One region of the Paenibacillus septentrionalis genome, then DNA from elsewhere that is predicted to be linked to it. Evidence: predicted binding sites of a transcription regulator. Region 1 holds the regulator's gene; the other holds the start of a gene.
The links. Region 1 encodes NrdR, which represses ribonucleotide reductase genes. Its sites were predicted from a motif close to AACACNATATATNGTGTT; they were not measured.

Region 1 (9,857 bases):
ATTTACATTCGCTTTTCCAATACGGAACAATCGTTCAAATATGCTCATATTCAAAACCTCCTCAATATTTAGCAATAATATGTATACGTTGCAACTAACGTAACGTTTCAATAATGTACGTGTTTCTACATTATTCGTCCATTCGCAGCTTTGTATTCCAGTAATCCAATTGCCACAGCTCCACTTAAGCCCGCGTTGTCACCTAGCCCTGGCGGAATGATATATTGATCAATATGCTTAAGCAGCATATCATGCTGTACATATCCGTTCAGATTGCGCTTCACCTCTTCGCGAATCATCGGGAAAAGCTGCTCCTGATGCATAACACCGCCGCCAAGAATAATCCGCTCTGGCGAAAGCAGCAAAATAGTAGACATTAACGCTTGCCCTAGATAGTAAGCTTCGAACTTCCAAGCCTCATGATCTACGCTCAGCTCGTGTCCCTTCTTGCCGTAGCGACGTTCAATCGCAGGACCTGCAGCTACCCCCTCCAAGCAGTCGCCATGATAGGGGCAAAGGCCTTCAAATGAATCCTGAGGATGCCGCTTGACCGGTATATGCCCTGCTTCCGGATGCAACAGACCGTGTACGAGATTACCCTCCACATAAACCCCTACGCCTACACCTGTACCAATGGTATAGTAAACACAGCTATTGACGCCTTTCGCGCTACCCCAAAGCGCTTCAGCAAGTGCTGCACCATTGACATCCGTATCAAATCCAATCGGTACGTCGATGTACGATTTAAGCTCTCCGAGTACATCGACGTCTCGCCAGCCTGGCTTAGGTGTCGAGGTAATATATCCGTAGGTTGCACTGCTTCGATTAACATCAATCGGGCCAAATGTTCCAACACCTAGCGCATCAAGCTGCTCCTCTTCAAAAAAGCTTCTTATTTTCGCGAACACGATTTCAGGCGACTCTGTAGGGAAATTGATTTTCTTTTCGATTTCACCATGTTCGTTGCCAATCCCACAAATAATTTTCGTTCCACCAGCTTCAATTGCACCAATTCTCACAGGTTAAACCTCCTAAATGTGTAAAAAATACGACTTATGTAAACTATAAACGTTTTAGACGATAGCGCGCTCTTAGCACAACAAAAACTAGTAAAGGTAACAGCTCGTTCTGCATAAAACAAGCTGCATCTGTGCACAGGACATACAAGTAAAAAGGAAGAAGCATGATAGCCGCGCCACAGACAGCGCTTGCAGTTGTACTGAAGCTCCCATTTCTTCCAATACATACACGATAAGCTCTATTAATCAAAACATATCATCTCTAAAATTAACGAAAATAGCCAAAAAACTGATTATAAATAATATTTGCAAAGCTTGTTACGGCTCGATATCCAATCAGTAACTTACTTTTTTCTACAAACCTTGTTCTTGTAAATAGACTAAAGCACGTTTCATTTTATCGTTATAGGCATCATCATGAGACGTATTGGTAAAGTTCACTTTTGCCGAGCCTTTTCCTCTTGCTACGCCAAAACGATGCAGTTGAGCTACCAGACGTCTCACTGTTCCAATGCTGCCATCCACAATGCCAATATGCTCTGGCAAAATGTCTTGCAATACTGGCTTGAAATACGGATAATGCGTACAGCCTAAAACGATCATCCCATACTCCTCCAGATTGTATGGAGAGAGCTTATCCATAAAATAATTTTTTACCTCTTCACCTGAAAATTGCATATTTTCACAAAATGGAACGAGTTTCTCCATCGGCAATGAATCTACGATGCCGTTACCATCAACTCTCGATACCAAGGCATAGTATTTCGGCAATGAGAGTGTAAGCGGAGTCGCAAATACGAGTACTCTACGACCAGTGGAGGCATTCATCTCTACAGCTGGCTTAACAGCCGGTTCCATTCCAATAATTGGAATATTTGGATAAGTATCACGAAGCAGTTCTACTGCAATGCTGGTTGCTGTATTGCAAGCGATGACCAGTGCATCAATATCCAGCTTCATTGTATCCTGAACACTTTCGAGAATATAGCGCTGCACCTCTTCCTTACTTTTAGTGCCGTAAGGGACATGTAATGTATCCGCTACATAAATATAATCCTCTGTCGGTATTCTTCTAATCGCTTCGCTTAATACTGTTAGCCCGCCTATGCCTGAATCAAATATGCCAATTGTCATAATCTATCGTTCCCTCTTGCTTCGCATAAAATATTGTTATTCATCTGTATGCACTGAATGGATTAGCGTGCCAGTTCGGGCACGATATGGGCTTCACCTAAATCAAGAAGTGCATGCACTAGATTTCTAGCAGCCAGCATTGCCATATCATCACGAGTTGCCTCTGTAGCAGAACCAATATGCGGTGTCATGACTACTTGCTCCATTTCCATAAAAGGATGCTCCAGCGGAAGCGGCTCCTTGATAAATACATCCAAGCCCGCACCCGCAATTTGACCATTTTGCAGCGCCTCAACTAATGCCTGCTCATCAATCGTTGCACCTCGGGATGCATTAATAAATATAGCACTTTGCTTCATTAATGAAAACTGCTTCGCACCAATTAAACCTTTAGTCTCAGGTGTTAAAGGAGTCAACAACAACACAAAATCTGAGTCTGCAAGCAGCTGCTCCAGACTTTTATATGTAAGACCAAGTTGTTCCTCCAGCTGTGGCTTACGAGATCGATTATAATAAGAGATATCCATGTCGAAGCCGTATTTTGCACGCTTGGCAACAACCTCTCCAATTCTCCCCATGCCAATAATGCCAAGCTTACGATGATGAACATCCAGACCAAACAGCTTTCTGCCCTCATTGCCTTTCCACTGCTTATTGCGAATTAATCGATCTAGCTCAGAAATTCGCCGTGCAGATGTCAGCATAAGCCCCATAATGAGATCAGCAACTGTATCATCCAGTACATATGGAGTATGTGTGCCAATGATGCCGCGGGAACGCATGGCAGCTATATCAAAATGGTTGTAGCCGACACTCATTGTACTAATTACTTTAAGCTTTGGGGCAGCATTTAGAAGCTCATCACTTACCTTCATCGCTCCGCTAGTAAAATAGCCCTCTGCTTCTGCTAAGTACTCCTTGAGCTTCGTTTCCTCACGCTGTTCATCTGGCTTCCACGTCAACACCCTACAATGCTCCTCCAAATAATACTGAACATTGCTCGGCAGTCTACGATCTACAAATATAAGTGGCTTCATATGCAATCCCTCCTCTAGTTCTCATTTAATCATAGCTGGAACATTTCCTGATTACAACGAAAAGAGCTTTTTTGCCGCCTCCCAACAGCAAAAAAGCTCTTTTTTCTCGTACTACCCATTATTTTGAGAATAATGGATTGATTAACCCTGTCATTCCCGTTATCATAAATAATATATGCCTATAGACAGACCTCCTTTTGAATCAATCTAATCCCTTCTCCCACCTAAAGAGTATCAAAATCGACATGTTCTTTCAGTGACTTGTATTACAAATTTATCAATTAAAGTGAGGAATCCTAGTTTGAATAGCATTGATACGAACAAATTAAGAGCGAATATCCCTTTCTTCAAGGATATAGACCAAAGCCTGCTAGAGCATCTCGTGCCTTATATGCGGGAAGAATCCTATAAAAAGGGTGCAATCATATTTCATGAGGGAGATGAAGGGAATCAGATCTTTTTTATTCGTTCAGGTATGGTAAGCATTTACACCTCGAATAAAGCCAAACGGATCACACTAGCTTACTTAACAAAAGGGGAATATTTCGGAGAGATGGCGTTAATGCAACCAGGTCTTGCACGTTCAGCTACAGCGGAAACGATGACAGCTGTTAAGGTATATTCTTTGCATCGATCAGATTTTTATAAGCTTGTAGAGAAGGATCGCAACGTTCCATTCTTATTGTTAAATTATACAATGGAAAGACTGCGCAAGGCCAATCATCAAATTTATGATTTAACCTTTCTTAATGTGCAGCATCGAATTATACGCCGTTTGCTAGATCTTGGAAAAGAGGTTGGTAAATTACGCGAGGATGGAAGCTGTCTTATTCCGGTAAAAATTACACACCAGCAGTTGGCTGATACAGTCGGAGCTGCGCGAGAAACGGTTTCTAAAATAATTATGGAATTGCAGGATGAAGCACTGATCGATTTAAGTAATAAAAAGCTTACTCTTCTTAATCTCGAAGCGCTGCGAAATAAATTAAATCAGCACTAACTATTAATTCATTAGGAGAACGACCGATGGCATTACTCATGAATGAAAACATAAAAGCATCTGAAGTCGATCTGTTAGATCTTGAAGGTCAATCGTTAGGTATTGTCTCTACAAACGAAGCGCTTCAGGATGCAAAAGATCAAAAAGTCGATTTGGTTTGCATCAATATTATGACAAGTCCTCCGCAATGTCAGCTCATTTCTCGCGGAAAGGCGAAGCAAGCGCTTCAGGCTAAGGATAAGTCAACACCTAAAAAAGAAAAGGAAATTCGTTTAACGCCAACAATTGAGGCGCATGACTATGATACAAAGCTGCGACAATGTCAGAAGCTGCTCGAATCAGGACATCCAGTTGCTCTTGTTATTAAGCTTAGCGGGAAGCAGGGACAAGCTGCAAAGTCACTGCTCGAAGAGTTGATTGCCGACCTTAAGCCGTACGGGAAACCTGCAACAGGCATACAGCTTAGCGGCAAACAAGCGGCTGTCACGGTATTGCCCCTGTAATCCAGTAAAAAAGCACGTTCCTTAACTGATCAGCTGGATCAGCATTGGAACGTGCTTTTTATTTATCTTCAGTTGGTTGAACATTCGTATTAGAAAGCAGCGAGTTAAGCTCCTTCATAAACATTTCAATATCTTTGAATTGACGATATACGGATGCAAAGCGAACATATGCAACCTCATCAACCGGGTAGAGCTGATTCATTACAATGGAGCCAATTGCACTGCTTTCTACTTCTGCAAGAGCCGTCGTTCGCAGCTCCTTTTCCACCTCAGAAACGATGACCTCCAAGCGTTCCACAGGAACGGGACGTTTCTCGCACGCGCGAATTAGTCCACGCAATATTTTATCACGGCTAAACTCCTCGCGGCTGCCATCCTTTTTAATAACGATAAGAGGGGTTTCCTCAATCATCTCGAATGTTGTGAATCTTCTACTGCATTGCTCGCACTCACGACGACGACGAATTGATTTATTTTCATTAGCTGGACGGGAATCCAGCACCTTTGTACCTGAATAATCGCAGTATGGACACTTCATGAGCATTCCTCCTTTCTTTTTGCCAGACCTTTCCTGTAATAATTCATGTAATATCGCACATAATACTTTTACCAACCGCAAGGAGGTGAAACAATATGTCACGCAATCGCAACAGCAACCAATTGCTAATTCCTCAAGCTATCGAAGCAATCGATCGTTTGAAATTCGAAGTAGCTCAAGAACTTGGTATCGCGATTCCACAAGACGGTTACTACGGTAATGTTCTTACAAAAGAGACTGGTTACATCGGTGGTAACATCACTCGTCGCCTTGTACAAATCGCTGAGCAATCTCTAGCAGGTCAACGTTAATTTATATGTTTGTTTATTGAAAGTAGCAATGAGATTGCTCTTCCTATGGGAGGAGCAATCTCGTTGCTTATTAATGCCTGTCCAAAAATTACTTATATTATAATATTGCCGTTATTCCAGCGTCCAGTATTAGTTTTATCCATCAATAAATTTCCAATTCCCTTGCTAAATCTGAGGATAGAGTTCTTTATATTTATTGTAATAATAAACAACCTTTTGGACATACATTCGAGTCTCGCCATATGGAATATCATCCGCGGATTCATAATGCCCATCCCACGTCTTTTCTTCAAGCCACTTTGATACATTGCCAGGTCCTGCATTATAGGCAGCGATCGAAATAATGACATCATCCTCAAACTGCCCCAGTAAATGTCTCAAATACCATGTCCCAAGCTCTATATTCAACTCTGGATCGTGCTTAAGCTCATCCAGCGAAATCATCTTCATCTTATTACGCTCAACAATCCACTCCGCCGTTGTCGGCATAAGCTGCATCAAGCCAACCGCCCCCTTTGGCGATTCTCTACCCGTTTGAAAGTTAGATTCTACACGAATTACGGCTGCAATCAGATGCGGATCGACCTCATACTTTACAGACTTATCTGAAATAATGCCACGATACTTGACAGGGTACATCATCTCACTGATCCAATTAGAACGTATAAATAATATGGCAATAAATCCTATTATAATAAAAAGCAGCAGTTTACGACGCATTCGTTTCTTCTTCATTGATCACCAAGCCTTTTGATCAGTTGAATCACCTGCTGCTCTGTATATTCCAAGGAAGCTGAGTTATCGATAACCCAGTCTGCACGTGCTTTCTTTTCTTCAATATCCATTTGCAGGCTAATTCGTTCAATCGCTTGCTCTCGAGTTAATTCATTTCGCTGCATCAAACGTTCAACTTGAACGTCTTCAGGCACATATACAACAAGTACCCCTTCATATAAATGCGCCTGATTGGTTTCGTACAATAAAGGTATATCCGCCACAATCAAAGCATTGGGCGATAAAAGCTTGTACTGCTCTATTTTTTGCAGCATGCTTGCCCTTATGGCTGGATGCGTAATGCCCTCCAGCTGCTTAAGCTTGTCCGAATCAGAAAAAACAATTGCGCCTAACGCTTTGCGATTCAAGCTACCATCTGAATTGAGAACATCCTGACCAAATACGTCTACGATTTGTAGTAGAGCAGGCTGCCCTGGCTCTACTACATCGCGAGCAACCTGATCTGCATCAACAAGCAAAGCTCCATGCTTGACGAGCATTGCGCTTACCGTACTTTTCCCACTAGCGATTCCGCCTGTCAATCCGATCAGCATTGCACTCACCTCTTTTACATAAATTTCAAAAAACCAAGAAGTATCAACAGCAGTCCTGGAAGACCGCTCAAATAATGAATGAATGGCAAATGAGACAGCTTACGTCCAAGCATCGTCCCAGCCACTAAAAATATGGCGCTGCATAAAGCAATCGTTAACGGTGTGTAAATAGCATGCAGACCAAGCATAGCAGCACCAAGACCTGCGCCAAACGCGTCAAGCGACAAGGCTATGCCAAGCATCAGAGCTTCTGATGAGGAAATATTGCCTGACGCATCAAAATCTGCCGTTTGCGGCTTTCTCAAAATTTGAATAACCAGGCCTAAACGCTTTAGCTCTATTGTAAATAGCGCCGAAGCAAAAGACTCCTTCTCAGCCTGTTCAGGAACAGCTTCCCCTTCATTGGAGCGTGCAGCTTGCCGCTCCGTCTCCTGGGATTCCATCTTGCCATTCTTCCGCTCATGCATGCCACGGTAGTATTGATATAACGCCCAAACTCCGATAGCTACTAATATGACGGCGCCAATGCGGCTAGCGGCAACTGGTGATAAATAAGATGAAAGCCATGTGCCCGCCTGCATGGAAATCGCAATGACACCGCCTGAGCAGCAAGCAATAATGAGAATTGAAAGTAATGGAATTGTAATTTTACGCAGGCCATACGTGATACCGACACCGAAGCTATCAAGACTTACGGCAATAGCTAATACTGCCATAGATGCAAAATGCATGAATAACATGATCGTACTCCTTCCCACACCTCTACAATACGTCGTAGTCAGATGCCTACAAGCGTAACGTATCATATGCGTAGAAAAGAGCATTCGTGATTACCCTACTTTTTCAATTTTTGACATCGCGGACAAATATGCGTGCCTCTGCCGCCGACAACAAACTTAACCATCGTTGTGCCGCAGCTTGAGCAGGGCTCATTTTCTCGGCCATAAGCTGAAAGCTGCTGCTGAAACAAGCCCATCTCGCCTTGACCGTTCACATAGGATTTGATCGAGGAGCCGCCTGCATCGACTGCTCTGGTCAGCGTATCGACAATTGCCTGATGCAAGCTTTTCCATTCCTTGCTGGATAATGAGTCAGGCGTTCGTTCAGGATGAATTTTCGCAGCGAATAACGCCTCATCCACATATATATTGCCTAATCCAACGATTAATTCTTGGTTCAGCAGCAGCGGTTTAATTTTAGATGAACGCTTCTCCAGCTTGCTGCGCAATATATCGGGCGTAAATTGATCTGATAAAGGCTCTATGCCCAGTTTTTTAAGCGGCAGCTCAAGCAGCTCTTCACCCTCTTTGAACAAATGCATCGTCCCAAATTGCCGCACGTCCTTATAGCGAAGCTCCGTTCCATCCGTAAAGCTGAATCTAACATGAGTATGCTTTTCAACAGGCTCATCCTGCTTGAATAATCCATAGCGGCCTTCCATGCGCAAATGGGATACAAGAACAAGCCCGTCAAGTATAATGCGCAAAAACTTGCCGCGCCTTGCCACATCCATAATTGTATGCCCAATGAGCGCAGCGCAAAACTGCTCAATCTCTGCAGGCCTCTGGATAATTCTCGGCAAATGAACCTGAACGTGTTCAATCGTTTTTCCTTGCACAAGTTGTTTTAATGTTCGTGCTACCGTTTCAACCTCCGGTAATTCTGGCAATGCTGTCACCTCTTTGCTTTATTTCGCTTCATACCAGCTATCGCCGTAGCTTACATCAGCTACAAGAGGAACGTCAAGCTTGATCGCATCTGCCATCACCTGCGGTACAAGCTCCTTCATCAACTCCAGCTCATGAGGAGGAACCTCGAATACAAGTTCATCATGCACCTGAAGAAGCATGCGGCTTTGCAGCTTGCGCTGCTCCAGCTCTGCGTTCATTTTTACCATAGCAAGCTTGATAATGTCCGCAGCAGAGCCTTGAATGGGCGTATTCATCGCGATTCGTTCCGCAAAAGAGCGGATATTGAAGTTTGATGCGTGGATATCCGGCACGTAACGGCGACGATCAAGCAGTGTGACGATGTAGCCATTTTTCTTCGCTTCTGCGATAATGTCATCCATATATTTGCGGACACCTCTAAAAACGTTGAAATACTGCTCGATAAATTGAGACGCTTCCTTGCGCGTAATGCCAAGGTTTTGCGATAAGCCAAAATCACTAATGCCGTAAACAATCCCGAAATTGACGGCCTTCGCAGAACGGCGCATATTGCTGTCCACCTCTTCAGCAGAAACACCAAATACGTCCATTGCCGTTTTTGTGTGAATATCTTGATTATGGATAAACGCTTCCTTCAACCGTTCATCGCCCGAAATATGCGCCAGTACGCGCAGCTCAATCTGCGAGTAGTCCGCTGCAACAATACTCCATCCAGGCTCTGAAGGAATAAAGGCTTTGCGAATCTTTCTTCCTTCCTCCAAACGAATCGGAATGTTTTGCAAGTTTGGAAATTGCGAGCTAAGTCTCCCTGTTGCCGCTATAGTTTGGCGGTAATACGTATGGATATGGCCCGTTTCCTCTCTTACCTCTTTCAGCAGTCCTTCGATATAGGTGGACTGAAGCTTGGCGAGCTGTCGATAGTCGAGAATATTTTTAACGATAGGATGATAAGGTGCAAGCTCTTCCAGCACCTCGGCATCTGTAGAGTAGCCGGTTTTGGTCTTTTTCTTCGCAGGAAGCCCAAGCTTCTCGAACAGCACCTCGCCAAGCTGCTTCGGCGAGCTGATTTTGAACTCCATGCCTGCTTGCTCGTAGATTTCCGTTGTCAGGCGCTTTAGTGAAGCCTCCAGCTCAACGCCTTGCTGCTCTAGCTCAGTACGCTCAACTTTAATGCCGCGCTTCTCCATTTGTGCCAAAATGCGCGAAAGCGGGCCCTCAAGGTCATAATAAAGCGCAGCCATGCGCGTATCCTCCAGCTGCTTGTTCAGCTTAGGCACGAGCTGCTGAACAACGCTTGCCTTAACCGCAAGATGCTGG
Region 2 (9,857 bases), on a different contig from region 1:
GTTGTAATTTTCGAAATGGTATGCGCTTGAACCTGTACTCCAAGGTTAGGGAATACACTATAGCCCTGTGCCATTTGAAGCGGAGAGACCCCTTGAGATAATCCACCAAGCGCCAAGCTTAAATTACGATCTTCCTCTCCTAGCGGAATACCAAGTTTCTCTACAAACTCTATGCCGGTATTAAGTCCAATTTCGTTCAACAGCCATACTGCTGGAATGTTTCTCGAATGGATAACCGCCTCTTGAAGCGATACTTGCCCTAACGTTCGATTGTCTACATTATTAGGACGGTAACCCCCGATATCTAATGGACCATCATAAAGCTGTGAATTTTTGTCATACCCTCTCTCCAGAGCAGGAGCGTAGACGATTAATGGCTTGAATACCGATCCAGGTTGTCTTACAAGCTGTGTTGCATGGTTGAAACCACGGAATGTATGCTCTCCTCGCTGCCCCACAATTCCGCGTATCCCCCCAGTAGACGGGTCCATGATGACTGCCCCGCTCTGCAGCAGCTGGTCGGATGTGCTTTCTGGGAATAGCGCTTCATTGCGGTACGTTTCTTCCATTGCGTTCTGAACCACTGGATCCAGCTCTGTGTAGATGAGTAGATTCCCCGCCAACAATTGGCGCTCGGTAAATCCATATACTGAAATCGCCTCATCGATTACTTGATCCATATAAGACGCGTATTGACCGAGCAAATGGTTGACATGCTCTTGGGGAATTTCCTTGAGCACTTTAATCGGTTCTGCTTTAGCGTGTTGATAATCGGTTTCAGAGATAAAGCCCTCATCTTTCATTAAGCGGAGCACAAGATTGCGACGCTCTAAAGCAATCTCCTTGTTTTTAAGCGGAGAATATCGAGTTGGAGCTTTCGGTAATGCAGCAAGCAAAGCACTCTCGGCCAACGTCAAATCCGTCGTTTGTTTGCCGAAATACCGCTTGGCAGCTTTTTGCACTCCCCATTGGCCTTCTCCGAAATAAATTTGATTCAAATACATTTCGAGAATTTGGTCTTTGTCATAAAGTGCCTCGATCTTGATTGCATAGGCAGCTTCTGTCAGCTTACGCGAGAACGTTTTTTCACCCGTCAAAAATACGTTTTTGGCAAGCTGCTGGGTAATCGTACTACCACCTTGTACTGCACCGCCTTCCTTTACATTACGGAAAGCTGCTCGAACGATTCCGAAGATGTCCACTCCGGTATGATCATAATATCTTTTATCTTCGACCGCTACGATCGCTTGCTGGAAATGCAGCGGAATGTGATCGATCGACACATATTCGATCTTTTCAGAAGTGACCTCGGAGCTAACCTCGCCGTACCGATCTATGAACTTTGTTGGTGCAGATATCGGAACAACTAGCTTTTCGATATCAAGAGTATGAATCCAATAGGCCCCGATTGCTAATAGCGAAAAAAATAAAAGAACTATTCCGATAAGCCATATACGGAATCGTTTTAACAGCTTAAAGAATCCGGAGAGCCTGCTTTGACTCTCTTGATTTTTATGTAAAGGTTGATTATTCATAGTTGTCTCCCCCTGTAGCAATAAAACTCTTGTAGAGCTGTCAATATCAATACTATGCTGTCAACATCATTACTATAATGAAGAGCAATCGTATGTTAGTCAAATTAATATTTTGCCATAAAATTTTCTGATAGTGTTTCGCCCCATTCATTCCATCATTTGTTGCGAGTTCAAACGAGTAGTTTTAAGGAAAATAAGAAAACCACTACGTATGCACAGTCATATCTAAAATGACCCTGTATACGTAGTGGCTTCGATAGTTGTTTACACCTTAATTACATTTGCTATAGCCGCAAGAGCTGCATTGCTTGCAGCCTTCAATATTAATTAAAGCAGCGGATCCGCAAGAAGGGCAAAGGTCGACACTTTCGGGCGTCGCCGCATATGCCTCAGCCGTTTCTCCGGCAGGCGCTACCGTATCCTCTGCGAGGAAGTGTCCCGGAAGCTCGACTGACGAAGCATGCTCCTTTGCTTGCAGGTGAAGCTCAAGCGCTTTTGCTACCGCATCGGCAATCGATTCAACACGATTTTGTCCAAAGCCGATTGCGCCTGTGCCGCCGATTCCTTTCAAGTGCTTAATAAGCAGCTGCACTTTATTGCCATGATCCCCGTAACGAAGGAACAACGAGCACACGCGTCCAAGCGCTTCTGCCATAGCAAAAACGTCTGACCCTGCTTTGCCGACAATCAAGAAGATTTCAGAAGGAACATGATCGAGATCATTTATAGTAATGTACGCCATGCCTAACGGTGTATTCATGCGATACGTTGCACCATGCAGCACTTGAGGACGACGCTTGTATTGACGGTCAGCCTGACTAACAGCAGGCAGAACGTTGCCGCCTGCATCCATCGCTCCAGTTGTTTGTACAGCAGGCTCCGTAGTATGGTTAGTTGTTGATACAAGGTTTGTTTCAGCTTTATTGCCCTCGTTGCTCTTATCACTCTTTTCAGTGGTAGACAGAACCTGAACATCTCGGCTACCATCACGATAGATCGTAACCCCTTTGCAGCCTAGCTCGTATGCAAGCTCATACAGTTTTTCGGTTTCTTCAACAGTGAAGTCATTCGGACAATTCGCAGTTTTCGATATCGAGCTGTCCACCCAGCGCTGAATCGCAGCCTGCACGCGAATGTGATCCTCTGCTGTCAGACTCATCGCGGTTACGAAGTAATCAGGCAGCTCCTCGCCAGGATGCTCATCAAGCCACTGCTGTGCAATCGGCACATACTGCTCGTCATAGCCTAAGCGGCTTTGACGAAAATACTTAAATGCAAAGTACGGCTCGATTCCAGTCGAGGTTCCAACCATCGTTCCTGTAGAACCAGTAGGCGCTTGCGTAATAACGGTTACGTTTCGCATACCTGTAGCACGAATCGCGGCCTCCACCTCAGGAAACTCGGCAATCATATTTTTCATAAATCCGCTTTGCAAAAATAATTCCTCATCGAACGCCTCGAAGCTGCCTTTTTCACCCGCAATTTCAGCAGAAGCCAAATAAGCCTCCTTCGCGATAAAGCCGTACAGCTTATCCAAAAACTGCAGTGATTCTGGCGATCCGTAGCGCACCTTCAGCTTAATCATCAGCTCCGCAAGCCCCATTGAACCTAATCCAATACGACGTTCCTTTTTCTGATTCGCTTCATTTTCCTCGAAATGATAAGGGGTGCGATCAATCACATTATCCAGGAATCGAACAGACCAACGCGTTACCTTTGCTAGCTCGTCCCAAGCTACATCATCACGCTCCTCATCATAAAACTTGGATAAGTTAATCGCCGACAAGTTGCAGACACCCCATGCAGGAAGCCCCTGCTCACCACAAGGGTTCGTGCAGATAATCGGATTGAAATACCAGCTGTTGGACATGTTGTTGTAGCGCTCCATAAAAACAACACCCGGCTCGGCTGATTTCCAGGCTGATTCAATAATGGTATGCCATATCTCTCTTGCCTTAACCACCGAATGAACATTGACTGGCTTGCCCAGCTTGCGCCAAGCCTCGAGATCACCGTTCCACAGCTCATCATACTCTGCATCCGTCGTATCAGGGAACACTAGCTCCCAATCGCCATCCTGCTTGACAGCTTCCATGAACGCATCGCTAACGCACACAGACAAATTCGCATTCGTTATTTTCCCCATTGTTTGCTTCACCGTAATAAATTCAAGAACATCGGGATGCCAGTCATTAATCATAAGCATCAAGGCGCCACGACGGCTCCCTCCTTGCTCAATCAGGCCAGTCGTATAGCTGAACAGTCCTCCCCACGATACTGCACCGCTAGAAGAGCCATTCACCCCAACGACAACGGTTCGCTTCGGACGAAGCGAGGATAAATTAATACCGACACCGCCGCCACGCGCCATAATTTCAGTCATTTCAGTTAAAGTAGCCATAATGCCGCCCCGACTGTCATGCGGTGAAGGAATGACATAGCAGTTAAACAGCGTTAATTCATCGCTTGCACCTGCACCAGCCGCTATTCGCCCGCCCGGTACAAGCTTCCAATCATCCAATATATAGCGGAATCGATCCTGCCACTGCTGCTGCACGTCTGACGCTTCAACACTAGACATTGCGGCTGCTAGGCGATCCCACATTTCATCAGGAGTTCTTTCCAATGTATGAGTCAGCTTGGCGATGGTCGTTGTGATCACATCCCCACTGCGCATTTTCACATCAACCTCATCACCACGACGCGCTAAAATTTGACCAGCCTCTTTCACAGGAAAAGCCAAATCATCCTTTACCAGCACAAGCACCGTGTCCCCGGGCTGTGCTTGAGAAGCCTCAGCATTTTTGCGTGCGTATCGATCCAAAAATATTTTTTCACTTAAGCCTTCTAAAGTACTCATCCAGATCACTCCTCCACTAATTTTCAATATGTAGTATCTTCATATATCATAACACACAATATATAGTTTTCGTAAATGACTTTTGAACATTTTAGTACTAACCTTTCCTGTTTCGAAAAGATTATGATTACCATCGTTTGGGGAATACTAGAACAGAAGCAATGTTATGAAAAGGAGCAACTATGAATAATCGAATCTTTCCTACTATTGAGCAAATTCAAAAACCGATTCACGCATCTGTCGATGTTACATTTCAACGTGAGTGGTTTGGCGAGCTTCAGCAGCGAATTGAACAGAACGGTCCTTGGGATCAATGGAGCATGTATCAGCTTGCTATGGAAGCGAAGCAGGCTTCCGTTGTTAGTTCATTTGATGAATTGATCTGCTTGCGTACCCTTCCTGCCTTCGAGCCTATGCCGCATCAGCTAGACACGGCCAAGCGTGTCTTGCATGAAATGGGAGGCCGCGCGATATTGGCTGATGAAGTCGGACTAGGGAAAACAATTGAAGCTGGTCTTATTTTAAAGGAGTATATTGTTCGCGGCCTCGTAAAAAAAGCTTTGATTCTAGTACCCGCTTCACTTGTGCTGCAATGGGTGCGAGAGCTCAATGCCAAATTCGGAATTGCCGCTGTCGCGCAAAAAAAATCTCACAGCTGGGGCTACGACATCGTTGTCGCCTCAATCGACACCGCGAAGCGCGATCCGCACAAGGAAATTGTACTTTCAACCGATTATGATCTCGTTATTATTGACGAAGCCCATAAGCTGAAAAATAAAAAAACAACAAATTACCAATTTGCTACCCAGTTAAGTAAAAAATATTGCTTGCTGCTGACGGCAACCCCGATTCAGAACAATTTGGAGGAGCTGTTTAATTTGATCTCGCTGTTAAAGCCGGGGCAATTGGGCGCTCAAGGTGAATTTAACAGCAATTACGTCGTAGACAAAAGATTGCCTAAAAATGAAGAGCAGCTTCAGGATGTGCTTTCATCTATCATGATCCGAAATCGTCGCGGCGATGGCGGCATACACTTTACAAAGCGTATTGTGCGAAATGTCACCCTAGAGCTTTCCAAGGAAGAGCAAGCGCTTTACGACGCCGTCACCTCCTTCGTGCAACAGATGGCAAGTCAGGACGGAATTGATCTAAGCAGTATTTTGTCTTTGGTAACGCTGCAGCGGGAAGTGTGCAGCAGTCGTGATGCCGTCTTTTTAACACTGGTCAATATGTTCAAAAAGACAGCTGAGGATTCACCAATTCGAGCGCAAATTTGGGAGCTCGTTGAGGTGATTCGAGCCATTACGTCCAATACCAAAGCAGAAAAAGCACTGGAAATTATCAATCAATGCGAAGGAAAGGTCATTTTATTTACCGAGTATCGCGCAACACAGGAGTATTTACTGCAGTTTTTCGACAAGCATCAAATTCCGGCAGTTCCTTATCGCGGCGGTATGAATCGTGGAAAAAAAGATTGGATGATGGACTTGTTCCGCGGCAATGCTCGCGTGCTGATTGCAACTGAAGCTGGCGGCGAGGGCATCAATCTGCAGTTTTGCAACAACATGATCAATTTTGATCTGCCCTGGAATCCAATGCGAGTAGAGCAAAGAATTGGCCGTGTGCATCGATTAGGGCAAACGCAGGATGTAAATATTTATAATCTTTGTACGAAAAACACGATTGAAGAGCATATCCTGAACCTGCTTCACGAAAAGATCAATTTATTTGAGCTCGTGATTGGAGAACTCGACCATATTATTGAGAGAATTGAATCTCGTGACGGCTCGATTGAGCAGCGTCTGGCCAGAGCGATCCTGCAGTCACAAAATAGTCAGCAGCTGCAAGAAGAAATTAACTCGATTGGGTCAAGCATTTCCAGCTTTCAGCAGCAAAACAGTTAAACAAGATACAAGACTCGAGGTGAAGTATGAATACAAAACAAATCCATCGCTTCGTTCTAAAATACTTAGAAGCAACGCAATGTGAGATTTTAGACAAATCTCCTTATCATATTAAAGTCAAGCTTTCGCCAGCAGCCGATCGCGAGCTAACGAATCGTCCCTACTACTGGAGCTTCATCGATCGATTGAATGAAACTCCTGAAACAATGAGCTTTTTGTTTGTAACAGATGAAGACAAGTACAACACCATGCTCGAGGAGCAGCCGCCAGTTGAGCCGGCTCCGCTTACAGCAGAGGAAAAGGCGATGGAACGCGCTTATGGCCTCGTACCTAAACCAGTGGCGCGTGTACCGCGCGAGCATCTGCACTTTGGCTCTAGCAGACTTCAGCAGCTGTTTGAATCGACGCAGCAGAACGGCAGCTATGTGTGCCTATACCAGGAGCCGCAGGCACGCTCGCTTCATCCTTATGCTTCAAGACCCTATACAGTATGGCTTGGCATCAACTACCTGGTAGAGTTCAGCTGCGACCGCAAACGTGAGGAAATTCACAGCCTGGGCATTTCCCTTGTTACGGGGCACTGTCAAGAGCAATTCCATGATCGACTGCAAACGCTGCGCTTGTCGCCACGAATACCGGCGAATGTGCATATCGCAAAAAATGGAATATCTTATCCGAAGGCACTTTCGATTGCTGAAGCGCATTTGGAACGCAAGCTGAAAACCTATAGCTATGAGTGGGCAGAACAGGCACATGCCCAGTTAAAAGAAGAGCTGGAGCGACTGGAAAGCTTTTATAATCCGATGCTCGAGCAGGCTGAAGAGGATAAAAAGGAAGGCATTCAGCAATTAAAGGAAAAACGCGAGGAAGAAATTCGCTGGCAATATGAGCCTAGAGTAACGGTTTCCGTCATTAATTGCGGATTATTTCATTTGGACGGTATTGATTGAGCGTATGTGACGGTTTCCACCGCCGCTCAACAAAAATAGAAGTTTTGCTCGGCTCCTCGCATGACAAGAACTAACACTCTTTTTATGGCCTGTCCGATACGATTGAAATGAGGTGATTAGATGAAAATGAAATGGCTTCAACTCATTGTAGTTCCATTACTTTCTTCGTTGCTGCTATCAGGATTACTGCCTATTCATACGTTAGCGGGAGTGAACCCGCCAGCAGAACGAGCTGATTTGCTTGAAACGGCCGAGCATTGGAAGGAGCAATTAGCACAGCAGGATCAGTTTCAGCAATGGCAAGCCGCTAAACTGTCGATATCGGCTCTTGGTCCGGGAACACATAGCTGGCTTGCACTTGTCACATATGAGAATGAAGTGATCGGCTATATGATTATTCATGCCCTTGAACAGGGCGGATATGAATTAGGAGAGTATGGAGTTGGAGATGTAGCATCACTTCAGTATCTTGCTGATAATAGCAATCAACTGATCTATTATGGCCCATTTCACAGCATTATCAAGCAAGAAATACAACAAACCGTTCAATATATTGAGCCTTTTTTACAGGAGGCTTTCCCGATAGACCGCACAACCATTGAGCAAGCTGCTGAGCACGCAGCATCAACAAAGAAAGGGCATGGCACATATAAAGTGCCTGCCCTAATCACTGGAGCTGATGCTGTTGCATACTTTTCTCCATATGCGGTGATGCCATGGCTAACAACTAAACCATTGAATAATCGTTTTGAGGATGATACGTCCATTGAAGTGATGATTGAGCTTGGCAGCAAGCTGCGATATACAACAGAGAGCTGGAATCATACTATTTTTTCTGTTTACGCTATAACAGGTTATCATGAATGGAACGAATTTGACTTATATATCGCACTGCAGGATGAAAACGAGAGCTTAACTCGCTTCATTCCTTATGAGGCTTTAATGTTGCAAGGTTCCTTTTATGATCAGGCAGCGGATTAACTTTTGTTCTTCGCTTATTAAGCCACAACAGTAATGACGCTCCGCCAACTCCAAACCATCTAACCAGCCATGGCTCCTTGTGAGCTTTGGCTATTTTTTTTGCTTCGTTTTTTTGATTCGCTGGTGTTTCCATATATTCAACAAGCTGTTCGGTTAAATACTGTACATATTCCTGGCCGGATATTTTACCCATCTTTTCCTACCTCCTTCATGTGATCAGTATTCACTATTCATTATTCCCAAACATTTTAGTTTCAATCTATGTATGAAATAACAATCGTAAAGCCATGATAAGGCAAGTATTTGAGTTGTTAAGAAAGGCAGTGTTTGTTATGGTTCAACTATTAAGATTAGGATATAAAGCGGCTTTGTGTGCAGCGCTGCTCACTATTTACTTGCCAGCACACGCTCATGCAACTGAATCAACCCCTTCGGTACAGCAGGCGTTTACGGTGCAATCTGGTCAGCATGAGGAGGATCGTAAGCAATCTTCTCCTTATTTGCCAACGACAGCCGTCATTATTGATGCTGGCCATGGCGGGATCGACAGCGGGGCGTTTTACGGAGATATATATGAAAAAGATATTAACCTCGAGGTTGGAAAACGATTGTATGCGATCCTTCAAAGTCGAGGAATTCCTACTATTTTGAATCGTACTCATGATTATGCATTAAGCGATGACAATCGCTGGCATCGAACATCCTCTCGACACTTAAGGGATTTATCGCAGCGTATGGGACTGGCGCGTGAAATCGATCATGTTATTTTCATCAGCCTTCATGTCAATGCTGTTGGCAATCCAAACGCACACGGCCCTCTCGTGCTACATCAGCAAGGCGGGGAAAGCGCGCTGCTCGCGCGCGTTATTCAAACACAATTAAACGGGGTATATCATACATCCAAGCAGCCAATTGCCGTCAACAGCTTCTACGTCTTGAAATATGTGAAATCTCCTGCAGTCCTAGTCGAGCTAGGTTTTATAAGCAATGCCGAGGACCGTACACGATTAACGACACCTTATGAGCAGAAAATAATCGCTGAAGCCATTGCCAACGGAATCTCACATTATTTCTGGATCAATTAAATTGGATTTGATTAACTCACTCAAATAAACGAGCTTCCCATACCGCTGAAGATTTGGAATTGATTTGACCAGTTCTTCAGCGGTATATTCACCTGCTGGTCCAACATGACCTATAATAACAGTAGACGGTCTTTCCTGAAGCAACTCAACTGCTTTCTGCATTTGTTTATGTATGTGCATTGCGGTATGCTCATCATCTAAAAATAAGGAGTTTTCTGCATAAGGAACTCCTAATTCCTCTGCCAGCTTGCCTACAATTGATCGATAAGCGGTTTTGCTGTCCAAATAAAACAGATTGCGCTCCTTGCAAACTTCAAGCACGATTCGCATGATACGCTCATCCTCTGTGATCTTCGAGCCCATATGATTGTTCATCCCTATTGCGTGAGGCACTTGATCAATTGCAGCCTCTACTCTTTCTCTTACTTCTGCATCGCTCAAATCACTCGTTAACGCCCCAGGCCCAAGCCATTTCTTCAATCCCTTTTTAGGCTCCATCGGCATGTGAATAATGACTTCATGTCCAGCAGCGTGAGCTGCTT

Region 2: a site for NrdR is predicted at 4,448-4,465, ahead of ACFP56_RS02190 (adenosylcobalamin-dependent ribonucleoside-diphosphate reductase). Genes of this name have one in related genera too.

The regions. Positions count from the first base shown of each region.
Region 1 covers NZ_JBHSTE010000002.1:633,403-643,259, forward strand. The annotation lists gene ACFP56_RS08035 (PspA/IM30 family protein) at 1-48, opposite strand, end outside; gene ACFP56_RS08040 (ROK family protein) at 126-1,019, opposite strand; gene murI (glutamate racemase) at 1,374-2,153, opposite strand; gene ACFP56_RS08050 (2-hydroxyacid dehydrogenase) at 2,216-3,190, opposite strand; gene ACFP56_RS08055 (Crp/Fnr family transcriptional regulator) at 3,492-4,190, shown strand; gene infC (translation initiation factor IF-3) at 4,217-4,693, shown strand; gene nrdR (transcriptional regulator NrdR) at 4,752-5,231, opposite strand; gene ACFP56_RS08070 (small, acid-soluble spore protein, alpha/beta type) at 5,327-5,542, shown strand; gene ACFP56_RS08075 (lytic transglycosylase domain-containing protein) at 5,708-6,277, opposite strand; gene coaE (dephospho-CoA kinase) at 6,274-6,870, opposite strand; gene ACFP56_RS08085 (MntP/YtaF family protein) at 6,885-7,610, opposite strand; gene mutM (DNA-formamidopyrimidine glycosylase) at 7,706-8,539, opposite strand; gene polA (DNA polymerase I) at 8,558-9,857, opposite strand, start outside.
Region 2 covers NZ_JBHSTE010000001.1:458,757-468,613, forward strand. The annotation lists gene ACFP56_RS02185 (transglycosylase domain-containing protein) at 1-1,535, opposite strand, end outside; gene ACFP56_RS02190 (adenosylcobalamin-dependent ribonucleoside-diphosphate reductase) at 1,807-4,395, opposite strand; gene ACFP56_RS02195 (DEAD/DEAH box helicase) at 4,578-6,299, shown strand; gene ACFP56_RS02200 (YqhG family protein) at 6,326-7,249, shown strand; gene ACFP56_RS02205 (hypothetical protein) at 7,370-8,230, shown strand; gene ACFP56_RS02210 (YqzE family protein) at 8,172-8,423, opposite strand; gene ACFP56_RS02215 (N-acetylmuramoyl-L-alanine amidase family protein) at 8,563-9,315, shown strand; gene ACFP56_RS02220 (divergent polysaccharide deacetylase family protein) at 9,292-9,857, opposite strand, start outside.